One region of the Paenibacillus sp. FSL P4-0184 genome, then DNA from elsewhere that is predicted to be linked to it. Evidence: a T-box and tRNA genes for the amino acid it is inferred to sense, from the RefSeq annotation. Region 1 holds a T-box; the other regions hold tRNA genes.

Region 1 (3,247 bases):
AACCTCCTCTTTTTGGAGTTCGTGAAAGGGTTAAGGATCCTGCCCGGAGCTTGTCTTAACCATTCCTATTTATTGACTTTTTGTTGTTCTAATCTTTGCTCTTCTTCTTTAATTTGACTTATATCAATTCGTTCAAACAACAATTGCAAATCAGTTACCTGTTGATAAGGGGGAACCGAGCGGGGCTTCCAATTCGGTAGTTCAAGCGATAGGAATCCCCTGATCTCCTCACAAGAAAACGGTAGAAACGGATGCAGCAAATTCGCCAAATTAGCTATAATCTGCACGCATGTATATATCGTAGAACCACAGGACTCCTGATCTTCTTTTACCTGAATCCAAGGTTTTTGCCGATCAAAATACTGATTTGCCTTACGTACATAAAAGAAATTATACTCGAGCGCATCCTTCAAATCTCCCGCTTCAATTAGGCGTCCTGACTCCAGATACAAGAGGTCAATGTTGTCGCTCCACCCCTTGTCTAACTTTCCACTTGGCACGATCCCTTCATAAAACTTCTCTACAAAAGCCAATGAGCGATTCACAAAGTTACCAAATGCTCCAAGCAGCTCACCATTATGACTATAAATAAACTCTCTCCAGGAAAAATCCGTATCCCGCTTCTCAGGCCCGTTGGCAATTAAGAAATAACGAATAGAGTCAGGATGATACCGCTCTAGAATATCAGGTACCCAGACTGCCCAATTACGGCTAGTGGAGAACTTCTGCCCTTCAAGGGTTAAATATTCGCTGGATATAATCCGATCCGGTAAATGTAGTTCTCTTGCTCCTAATAAGACGGCTGGCCAAATCAGGGTGTGAAAAGGAATATTATCTTTTCCATGGACATAATAAGCGGTGATGTCCTCTTGTTCCTCTGACCAAAAATCCTCCCAGCTCCGCCCAGACTGTGCAGCCCACTGCTTACTGGCTGATAAATAACCACTTACCGCCTCAATCCAAACATAAATCTTCTTGTCTTCAAATCCAGCTATAGGAACATCTACACCCCAAGATAAGTCTCTTGTTACCGCGCGGTCCTGCAGTTCTTCTTTTAAATAACGTTTGGTCAGTTTTATAGCGTTTTCTCTCCAAAATTGTGCTTCCTCTACATATTCCGTTAATTCAGATTGAAATTTAGATAAGCTAAGATAAAAATGTTCTGTCGGTCGTTCTGACGGTGTATTCCCACATAATTTACAGACTCTGTCCAATAAATCGGCAGGGTCTAGAATCGTAGAACAATAATCGCATTGATCTCCACGCGCCCGCTGGCCACAAACTGGACAAGTCCCTTCCACGTATCTGTCTGGCAAAAAGCGCTGATCCACCTCACAGTAACATTGCGCAATGGTTTTTTTATATAAATGACCATTCTCTAGTAGCTTCGCAAACAACTCTTGCACAACCTTATGATGCTGCTGTTGATCCGTTCGAGTATAAAGATCATAACTAAATCCCAGCTGTTCAAAACACTGCAGAAACTCTTCGTGGTATCGACTGGCAAAAGCTTCGGGTGTGATCCCTTCATTAGCAGCCTGAACCGCTACAGGTGTGCCATGACAATCGCTGCCTGACACATATAAAACGTTATCCCCCTTGCTGCGAAAATAGCGTGCCAGCACATCCCCAGGCAACACACTTGATAATCTTCCAAGATGTAAAGATCCATTCGCATACGGCCAAGCACCACCAATAAACACATTACTCATTAACCTTCTCCTCCTTTTTTTAGACAACAAAAAAACTCCCATCCACAAAGGACGAGAGTTCTACTCACGTGTTACCACCTAATTTTATAAATGCCTCATGACATTTACCTCTTCAGGTACGACGTTAATAAACGTTTATACCCTAGCACTATAACGGATGCAGGTTCCGGCGCAGCCTACAACCCAAAAGGTTTCGATGCGCAGCTCTGAGACCATATTCCCAAGGTTTTTCTTTACTCCTTTTCAGCGACCGGAGCTCTCTGTAGAAAGAATTGCCGTGGTACTCTTTCTCTTCTTTGCCTTTAAATATTCAAGTTACTGGAAATGATACTTAATTTTCTGTTTATTGTCAATGTGAAACATCAAGCTCACTGTAACTTTTTCAATTAATTTTCGTCTTTTATATAGATTAGTTACAAGGAGAAGGTCCTTCAATGAAAAAAGTAATCTTGCTTATACTCTCTGTTCTTTTACTAGCAGGGGTATGGGGTTGTTCCGATAATAAGGTTAATTCTGTTCCCAAAAGTGAACCCTATACTTCCGAAAAAGCCATCAGTAGAGGGGATATTGTTTCTTTTGAAAAAGTGTACAACCTCTATAAATTTGAGCAATTTATAACTAATCTCTCCAGCAAAAAAGCAGACAATATACGAGTTACAAGTTACACAGATGAGGGCGATCCCATATTTAAGGATTTGAAGTTTGATGGCAATGTAATTAGTTATAGCTACGATACTTCTAATGATGCATTCGGTGGAAGTAACACAGGAGTTAGAACCGATACCTGCTCCGAAGTGACGAGTAAAAAAAACACACAAGGTGAAATAATCTATTCGATCAGCGGTTGCACAAATAATGACTCTGAAATCGATTACTACCTTTTCCGCACAAAAAAAGCCACCCAATCGTAATACGATAGGATGGCTTTTCTAATATCTATTTCATGATTTTGCAAATATCATTGGTGAATTGAACAGGATCACTAACCTGTAGACCTTCGATCAACAGTGCTTGGTTGTACAGCAGGTTCGTGTATAAACCGAGCTTCTCTTTATCGTTCTCAGCTGCTGCTTTCAAAGACTGGAAGACTTCGTGATGGATGTTGATTTCGAGTACCTTATCCGCTTGAACCTCTTGCCCATTCGGCATCGATTTCAGGATTTTTTCCATCTCGATTGTCAGTTCACCTTCAGCAGAGAGGCATACCGGATGAGTCTTCAAACGTTTGGAAGCTTTAACATTCTTCACTTTGCCGGACAAGATGTCCTTCATCGCTTCAAAAAGCTCCTTGTTTTCGTTCTCTTCCGCTTCCGTTGGCTTGTCCGCTTCGTCTGCTTCGATACCCAGATCACCACTGGATACGGATTTAAATTCTTTTTCTTTATAAGACATGATCATCTTGATCGCAAATTCATCAATATCATCAGTGAAGTAGAGAATTTCATACCCTTTATCCGATACAAGCTCGGTTTGTGGGAGCTTTTCGATTCTGTCGATCGACTCTCCGGATGCATAGTAGATGTACTTCTGATCTT
Region 2 (3,247 bases), 3.6 Mb from region 1:
TGTTATACTGATCAGAAGGTTCCCTCTAGGGGACCTCTATTTGTATAGGAGGGATTTTAATATGGCAACGCGTCATAACAAATTTGCAAAGAATGTGCTACTTAGAGGGGGTGAAATCTACTATGAACCATAGTCTAATTTATGAAGGCTCAAGGACACAACTGGTCCAGCAGCTTATTTATTTTGATGAGGAAAAAATCGCATTTCTAAATCAGTATTTCCCTGAACGAAGCAAACAAAGAAGTAATGCTGAAACGCTGTTGTCCCGTTATTGCTCCGAGCTGGAACAATTACTTTCCCGTTTCAATGGTGAAGAATTGAATTCACTCGTATTGATTGGAAGTCAGCTTCAGCTACGCTACTTAGACGACAATACTACAGATACCTACACCATCGTATTTCCAAACCAGGCAGAACCCAATGATAACAAGATTTCAATGTTCTCGCCTATTGGCATGCAGTTGCTGTTAGCTCAGATCGGCAGTACATGTCAGCTAGCTATTCCTTCAGGTGAGTTATCAGTAAAAATCGAAAGTATTAAGTTTGTGAATTGTGGTGAGGTGGCCGTTCTTATTTAAGCCCACTCGCACATATCACCAACATTAACAGCGTCCCTTTCCAATCTTATGGAAGAGGACGCTGTTCATCTATTCAGCCTGTTAAGCACTTCTTCATACTTTTATTTGAGCCTCAATCCTTCACCCAGTTTACTGACTGATTTTTCGATGCGAGATGCTCTGGTTTCAGGTCTTTTCGCCGCTTCGATCCAAGATACATATTCCTTCTGATAAGAATAAGCCAGACCGTTATAATAAGCTTCTGCCTGCTCATGGCTACTCAGCGCATCAAGGAAATCCTCTGGGGCTTCTACCTCCCGTAATTGATGATCTTGCTCCATCGTCACACGCACAATATCACCAGGTTGAGCTTTGGCTAGATCCCGTAGTTCTTTCTTTACCACCATAAAATGCTTTCCGTTTCCCTGGGGCATAAGCGTTCCTCTATAGGGGATTCCATTTACATTTCCTTTTACCTGTATTCTGGACTTTGTTTCAAATATTTGTTCGGCATCAAAAGGGACGTTAAGATAAGTCCAGCTCCCACTTGCATCAGGTCGCACTAATTTAGCTTCAAATTCGAACATAGTTACCTCCTCAACTAAAATCCCTAGTTCTATTGTATACATACAAATGTAACTATACAAAAAAACACCTGCCTATAATAGACAGATGTTTCTTAATTATAAGCGGGTGATGGGAATCGAACCCACGCTATCAGCTTGGAAGGCTGAAGTTCTACCATTGAACTACACCCGCAAAGGTATAAAATCGGGATGACACGATTTGAACATGCGACCCCCTGGTCCCAAACCAGGTGCTCTACCAAGCTGAGCTACATCCCGTCAAAACATGTAATTACTTAGTAATAAAAATGGCGCGCCCTGAGAGATTCGAACTCCCGGCCTTTTGATTCGTAGTCAAACGCTCTATCCAGCTGAGCTAAGGGCGCAAAAATTATGGAGCGGAAGACGGGAATCGAACCCGCGACCCTCGCCTTGGCAAGGCGATGCTCTACCGCTGAGCCACTTCCGCAAAATATGGTGCGCGTGAAGGGACTTGAACCCCCACGTCGTGAAACGCCAGATCCTAAGTCTGGTGCGTCTGCCATTCCGCCACACGCGCACACTTTAAAAATAATGGTGAGCCATGAAGGACTCGAACCTTCGACACCCTGATTAAAAGTCAGGTGCTCTACCAACTGAGCTAATGGCTCTCATAAATGGCTGGGGATATAGGATTTGAACCTATGCATGACGGAGTCAAAGTCCGTTGCCTTACCGCTTGGCTAATCCCCAACAATAATTAACTAAATGGCGGAACCGACGAGATTCGAACTCGCGATCTCCTGCGTGACAGGCAGGCATGTTAGGCCAACTACACCACGGTTCCATAGACATAATGCATAAGAGTAAATTGGTTGCGGGGGCAGGATTTGAACCTGCGGCCTTCGGGTTATGAGCCCGACGAGCTACCGGGCTGCTCCACCCCGCGTCATTTAATAATTATATACTATTCATTTACACTACGCCAGCTAGTCCCAAAACATCATGCTTAAGGAAAATTTGGTTGCGGGGGCAGGATTTGAACCTGCGGCCTTCGGGTTATGAGCCCGACGAGCTACCGGGCTGCTCCACCCCGCGTCGTTTAAATGAATATGGTGGAGGCTGAGGGGATCGAACCCCCGACCCTCTGCTTGTAAGGCAGATGCTCTCCCAGCTGAGCTAAGCCTCCATGTTATGACCCGTATGGGATTCGAACCCATGTTACCTCCGTGAAAGGGAGGTGTCTTAACCCCTTGACCAACGGGCCATGCTAATAAACTTTGTGGCGGAGAGAGAGGGATTCGAACCCTCGAGACGCTTGTGGCGCCTACACGATTTCCAATCGTGCTCCTTCGGCCAAACTCGGACACCTCTCCATAAATGGCTCCCCGAACAGGACTCGAACCTGTGACAACTCGATTAACAGTCGAGTGCTCTACCAACTGAGCTATCAGGGAATATGGTGGGCCTTAGTGGACTCGAACCACCGACCTCACCCTTATCAGGGGTGCGCTCTAACCAGCTGAGCTAAAGGCCCTTTTTAAGACACATCAATATTAAGGGCAAAAAAAATACCACGGGTAATGTGGTTGTCCGCTTGGCGACGTCCTACTCTCCCAGAACCCTTCGGTCCAAGTACCATCGGCGCTGGAGGGCTTAACGGTCGTGTTCGGGATGGGTACGCGTGGAACCCCTCCGCTATCGCCACCAAACGGGCATTTACATCGTAAATGCTCAGGCTTGATGCCTGAAAACTGAATCCGAATTGAATTTGCGTCTTAAGTATAGGATAAGCCCTCGACCGATTAGTATTGGTCAGCTCCATGCATTACTGCACTTCCACCTCCAACCTATCTACCTCGTCGTCTTCAAGGGGTCTTACTATTTGGGAAATCTCATCTTGAGGGGGCTTCACGCTTAGATGCTTTCAGCGCTTATCCCGTCCGTACGTAGCTACCCAGCCATGCTTCTGGCGAAACAACTGGTGCACCAGCGGTACGTCCATCCCGGTCCTCTCGTACTAAGGACAGCTCCTCTCAAATTTCCTGCGCCCACGACAGATAGGGACCGAACTGTCTCACGACGTTCTGAACCCAGCTCGCGTACCGCTTTAATGGGCGAACAGCCCAACCCTTGGGACCTACT
Region 3 (3,247 bases), 1.8 Mb from region 1:
ATCACTGTTCATCTGATACGGCTTCTTAGCGCCTCTGGGTTTCAATCACCAACGGAAGACAGAGTCCAATATGTTCTAAACTATATGAATGAGCATTACCGCCATAAGCTATCGGTCGCAACACTTTCTGAGATGTCTGGATACAGCTATGATCGTTTCCGCCATTTATTTAAAGAACGATTCGGTTCTTCACCTCTGCGCTATCTACTATTGAAACGTCTGGATTATGCAAAGTCTCTCTTGCAACATACCCAAATGCATATCTCTGAAGTATCAGCTGCTGCTGGGTTTGTGAATGACGCCCAATTCTGCAATATGTTTAAACGTGAAATTGGTCTCACCCCACGAGCATTCCGACTAAGCAGTCAATAAAAAAACACTCCACACAAAAAGGCCGTTGATTAGAGACGCCTCTAATTCAACGGCTTAAGAATAAAAGCTCAAAGACAAAGAAAAAAGGCTTGTAAAGTTGCTTATACAAGCGACTTTACAAACCTTTTTGATATACCGGCGAGAGGACTCGAACCTCCACGGTTTCCCTCTCGATTTTGAGTCGAGCGCGTCTGCCATTCCGCCACGCCGGCACATATGAAATTAATGGAGGCGCCACCCAGATTTGAACTGGGGATAAAGCTTTTGCAGAGCTTTGCCTTACCACTTGGCTATGGCGCCATGTGAAAACTTTGGAGCGGACGACGGGAATCGAACCCGCGACCCTCGCCTTGGCAAGGCGATGCTCTACCGCTGAGCCACGTCCGCATAAAATGGCTGGGGATATAGGATTTGAACCTATGCATGACGGAGTCAAAGTCCGTTGCCTTACCGCTTGGCTAATCCCCAATAACATTTTAAAATAAAAGGGGCGACTGATGGGTCTCGAACCCACGAATGCCGGAACCACAATCCGGTGCGTTAACCACTTCGCCACAATCGCCATATTAAACTAATATTGTTGCTGTCCTTCTTAAAGTAAATGGGGCGACCGATGGGACTTGAACCCACGAATGCCGGATCCACAAACCGGTGCGTTAACCCCTTCGCCACGACCGCCATATTAAACTTTAGAGAAAGACTTTAGATAAAGATTGGCAGGGGCAGCAGGAATTGAACCCACACCAACGGTTTTGGAGACCGTTGTTCTACCTTTAAACTATGCCCCTAAAAAAAATGGTGGGGGATGATGGATTCGAACCACCGAACACGTACGTGAGCAGATTTACAGTCTGATGCGTTTGGCCACTTCGCTAATCCCCCAAAGATGGTGCCGGCGAGAGGACTTGAACCCCCAACCTACTGATTACAAGTCAGTTGCTCTACCAATTGAGCTACACCGGCATATTAAGTTGTATACAACATGGTGGCTCGAGACGGATTCGAACCGCCGACACGAGGATTTTCAGTCCTCTGCTCTACCGACTGAGCTATCGAGCCAAGAAAATGGCGGAACCGACGAGATTCGAACTCGCGATCTCCTGCGTGACAGGCAGGCATGTTAGGCCAACTACACCACGGTTCCAAAAGATATAATTACTTGATGAAAATTGGTTGCGGGGGCAGGATTTGAACCTGCGGCCTTCGGGTTATGAGCCCGACGAGCTACCGGGCTGCTCCACCCCGCGTCGTTCTTAAATGAATATGGTGGAGGCTGAGGGGATCGAACCCCCGACCCTCTGCTTGTAAGGCAGATGCTCTCCCAGCTGAGCTAAGCCTCCGTAAACAACAATTGTTATTGTACCAAAGTCCACTATGTAAAATCAAGTGAAAATTTGGTGACCCGTATGGGATTCGAACCCATGTTACCTCCGTGAAAGGGAGGTGTCTTAACCCCTTGACCAACGGGCCATACTAAGTAAAATTTGTGGCGGAGAGAGAGGGATTCGAACCCTCGAGACGCTTGTGGCGCCTACACGATTTCCAATCGTGCTCCTTCGGCCAAACTCGGACACCTCTCCATATGGCTCCCCGAACAGGACTCGAACCTGTGACAACTCGATTAACAGTCGAGTGCTCTACCAACTGAGCTATCAGGGAATATTCATACCAGGCTTGATGCCTGAAAACTGAATCCGAATTGAATTTGCGTTCTAAGTATAGGATAAGCCCTCGACCGATTAGTATTGGTCAGCTCCATGCATTACTGCACTTCCACCTCCAACCTATCTACCTCGTCGTCTTCAAGGGGTCTTACTAATTGGGAAATCTCATCTTGAGGGGGGCTTCACGCTTAGATGCTTTCAGCGCTTATCCCGTCCGTACGTAGCTACCCAGCCATGCTTCTGGCGAAACAACTGGTGCACCAGCGGTACGTCCATCCCGGTCCTCTCGTACTAAGGACAGCTCCTCTCAAATTTCCTGCGCCCACGACAGATAGGGACCGAACTGTCTCACGACGTTCTGAACCCAGCTCGCGTACCGCTTTAATGGGCGAACAGCCCAACCCTTGGGACCTACTTCAGCCCCAGGATGCGATGAGCCGACATCGAGGTGCCAAACCTCCCCGTCGATGTGGACTCTTGGGGGAGATAAGCCTGTTATCCCCAGGGTAGCTTTTATCCGTTGAGCGATGGCCCTTCCATGCGGTACCACCGGATCACTAAGTCCGACTTTCGTCCCTGCTCGACTTGTAGGTCTCGCAGTCAAGCTCCCTTATGCCTTTGCACTCTTCGAATGATTTCCAACCATTCTGAGGGAACCTTGGAACGCCTCCGTTACTCTTTAGGAGGCGACCGCCCCAGTCAAACTGCCCGCCTGACACGGTCCCCGTACCCGATTAGGGTACTAGGTTAGAACCTAGATACGATCAGGGTGGTATCCCAACGGCGCCTCCACCGAAGCTTGCGCTCCGATTTCTACGGCTCCCACCTATCCTGTACAGATCGTACCCAAATTCAATATCAAGCTGCAGTAAAGCTCCATGGGGTCTTTCCGTCTTGTCGCGGGTAACCTGCATCTTCACAGGTATTAAAATTTCACCGGATCTCTCGTTGAGACAGCGCCCAAGTCGTTACGCCATTCGTGCGGGTCAGAATTTACCTGACAAGGAATTTCGCTACCTTAGGACCGTTATAGTTACGGCCGCCGTTTACTGGGGCTTCGGTTCATAGCTTCGGGTTACCCCTAACCACTCCCCTTAACCTTCCAGCACCGGGCAGGCGTCAGCCCGTATACTTCGCCTTGCGGCTTCGCACAGACCTGTGTTTTTGCTAAACAGTCGCTTGGGCCTTTTCACTGCGGCCCCCTCGTGCTA

What was found. The T-box of region 1 lies ahead of metG (methionine--tRNA ligase). A T-box ahead of a tRNA ligase gene usually reads a tRNA of that ligase, here a tRNA-Met.
Region 2: it encodes a tRNA-Met, which carries the amino acid that the T-box ahead of metG (methionine--tRNA ligase) is inferred to sense. The anticodon was not compared.
Region 3: it encodes a tRNA-Met, which carries the amino acid that the T-box ahead of metG (methionine--tRNA ligase) is inferred to sense. The anticodon was not compared.

What each region holds. Positions count from the first base shown of each region.
Region 1 covers NZ_JBBORN010000001.1:4,811,032-4,814,278, reverse strand. Annotated here, with positions in the region: gene metG (methionine--tRNA ligase) at 66-1,712, opposite strand; T-box leader at 1,757-2,018, opposite strand; gene MKY52_RS21255 (DUF4362 domain-containing protein) at 2,147-2,623, shown strand; gene htpG (molecular chaperone HtpG) at 2,649-3,247, opposite strand, start outside.
Region 2 covers NZ_JBBORN010000001.1:1,207,375-1,210,621, forward strand. Annotated here, with positions in the region: gene MKY52_RS05100 (GreA/GreB family elongation factor) at 123-578, shown strand; gene MKY52_RS05105 (YdeI/OmpD-associated family protein) at 680-1,144, opposite strand; tRNA gene MKY52_RS05110 (tRNA-Gly) at 1,246-1,316, opposite strand; tRNA gene MKY52_RS05115 (tRNA-Pro) at 1,329-1,402, opposite strand; tRNA gene MKY52_RS05120 (tRNA-Arg) at 1,433-1,509, opposite strand; tRNA gene MKY52_RS05125 (tRNA-Gly) at 1,518-1,592, opposite strand; tRNA gene MKY52_RS05130 (tRNA-Leu) at 1,599-1,682, opposite strand; tRNA gene MKY52_RS05135 (tRNA-Lys) at 1,698-1,773, opposite strand; tRNA gene MKY52_RS05140 (tRNA-Gln) at 1,781-1,855, opposite strand; tRNA gene MKY52_RS05145 (tRNA-Asp) at 1,872-1,949, opposite strand; tRNA gene MKY52_RS05150 (tRNA-Met) at 1,975-2,051, opposite strand; tRNA gene MKY52_RS05155 (tRNA-Met) at 2,124-2,200, opposite strand; tRNA gene MKY52_RS05160 (tRNA-Val) at 2,216-2,291, opposite strand; tRNA gene MKY52_RS05165 (tRNA-Glu) at 2,298-2,369, opposite strand; tRNA gene MKY52_RS05170 (tRNA-Ser) at 2,386-2,478, opposite strand; tRNA gene MKY52_RS05175 (tRNA-Asn) at 2,484-2,559, opposite strand; tRNA gene MKY52_RS05180 (tRNA-Ile) at 2,563-2,639, opposite strand; rRNA gene rrf (5S ribosomal RNA) at 2,698-2,814, opposite strand; rRNA gene MKY52_RS05190 (23S ribosomal RNA) at 2,888-3,247, opposite strand, start outside.
Region 3 covers NZ_JBBORN010000001.1:3,029,239-3,032,485, reverse strand. Annotated here, with positions in the region: gene MKY52_RS13325 (AraC family transcriptional regulator) at 1-372, shown strand, start outside; tRNA gene MKY52_RS13320 (tRNA-Leu) at 506-584, opposite strand; tRNA gene MKY52_RS13315 (tRNA-Cys) at 599-672, opposite strand; tRNA gene MKY52_RS13310 (tRNA-Gly) at 685-759, opposite strand; tRNA gene MKY52_RS13305 (tRNA-Gln) at 766-840, opposite strand; tRNA gene MKY52_RS13300 (tRNA-His) at 862-934, opposite strand; tRNA gene MKY52_RS13295 (tRNA-His) at 975-1,050, opposite strand; tRNA gene MKY52_RS13290 (tRNA-Trp) at 1,087-1,160, opposite strand; tRNA gene MKY52_RS13285 (tRNA-Tyr) at 1,169-1,254, opposite strand; tRNA gene MKY52_RS13280 (tRNA-Thr) at 1,260-1,335, opposite strand; tRNA gene MKY52_RS13275 (tRNA-Phe) at 1,356-1,431, opposite strand; tRNA gene MKY52_RS13270 (tRNA-Asp) at 1,439-1,516, opposite strand; tRNA gene MKY52_RS13265 (tRNA-Met) at 1,543-1,619, opposite strand; tRNA gene MKY52_RS13260 (tRNA-Val) at 1,637-1,712, opposite strand; tRNA gene MKY52_RS13255 (tRNA-Glu) at 1,768-1,842, opposite strand; tRNA gene MKY52_RS13250 (tRNA-Ser) at 1,860-1,952, opposite strand; tRNA gene MKY52_RS13245 (tRNA-Asn) at 1,956-2,031, opposite strand; rRNA gene MKY52_RS13240 (23S ribosomal RNA) at 2,092-3,247, opposite strand, start outside.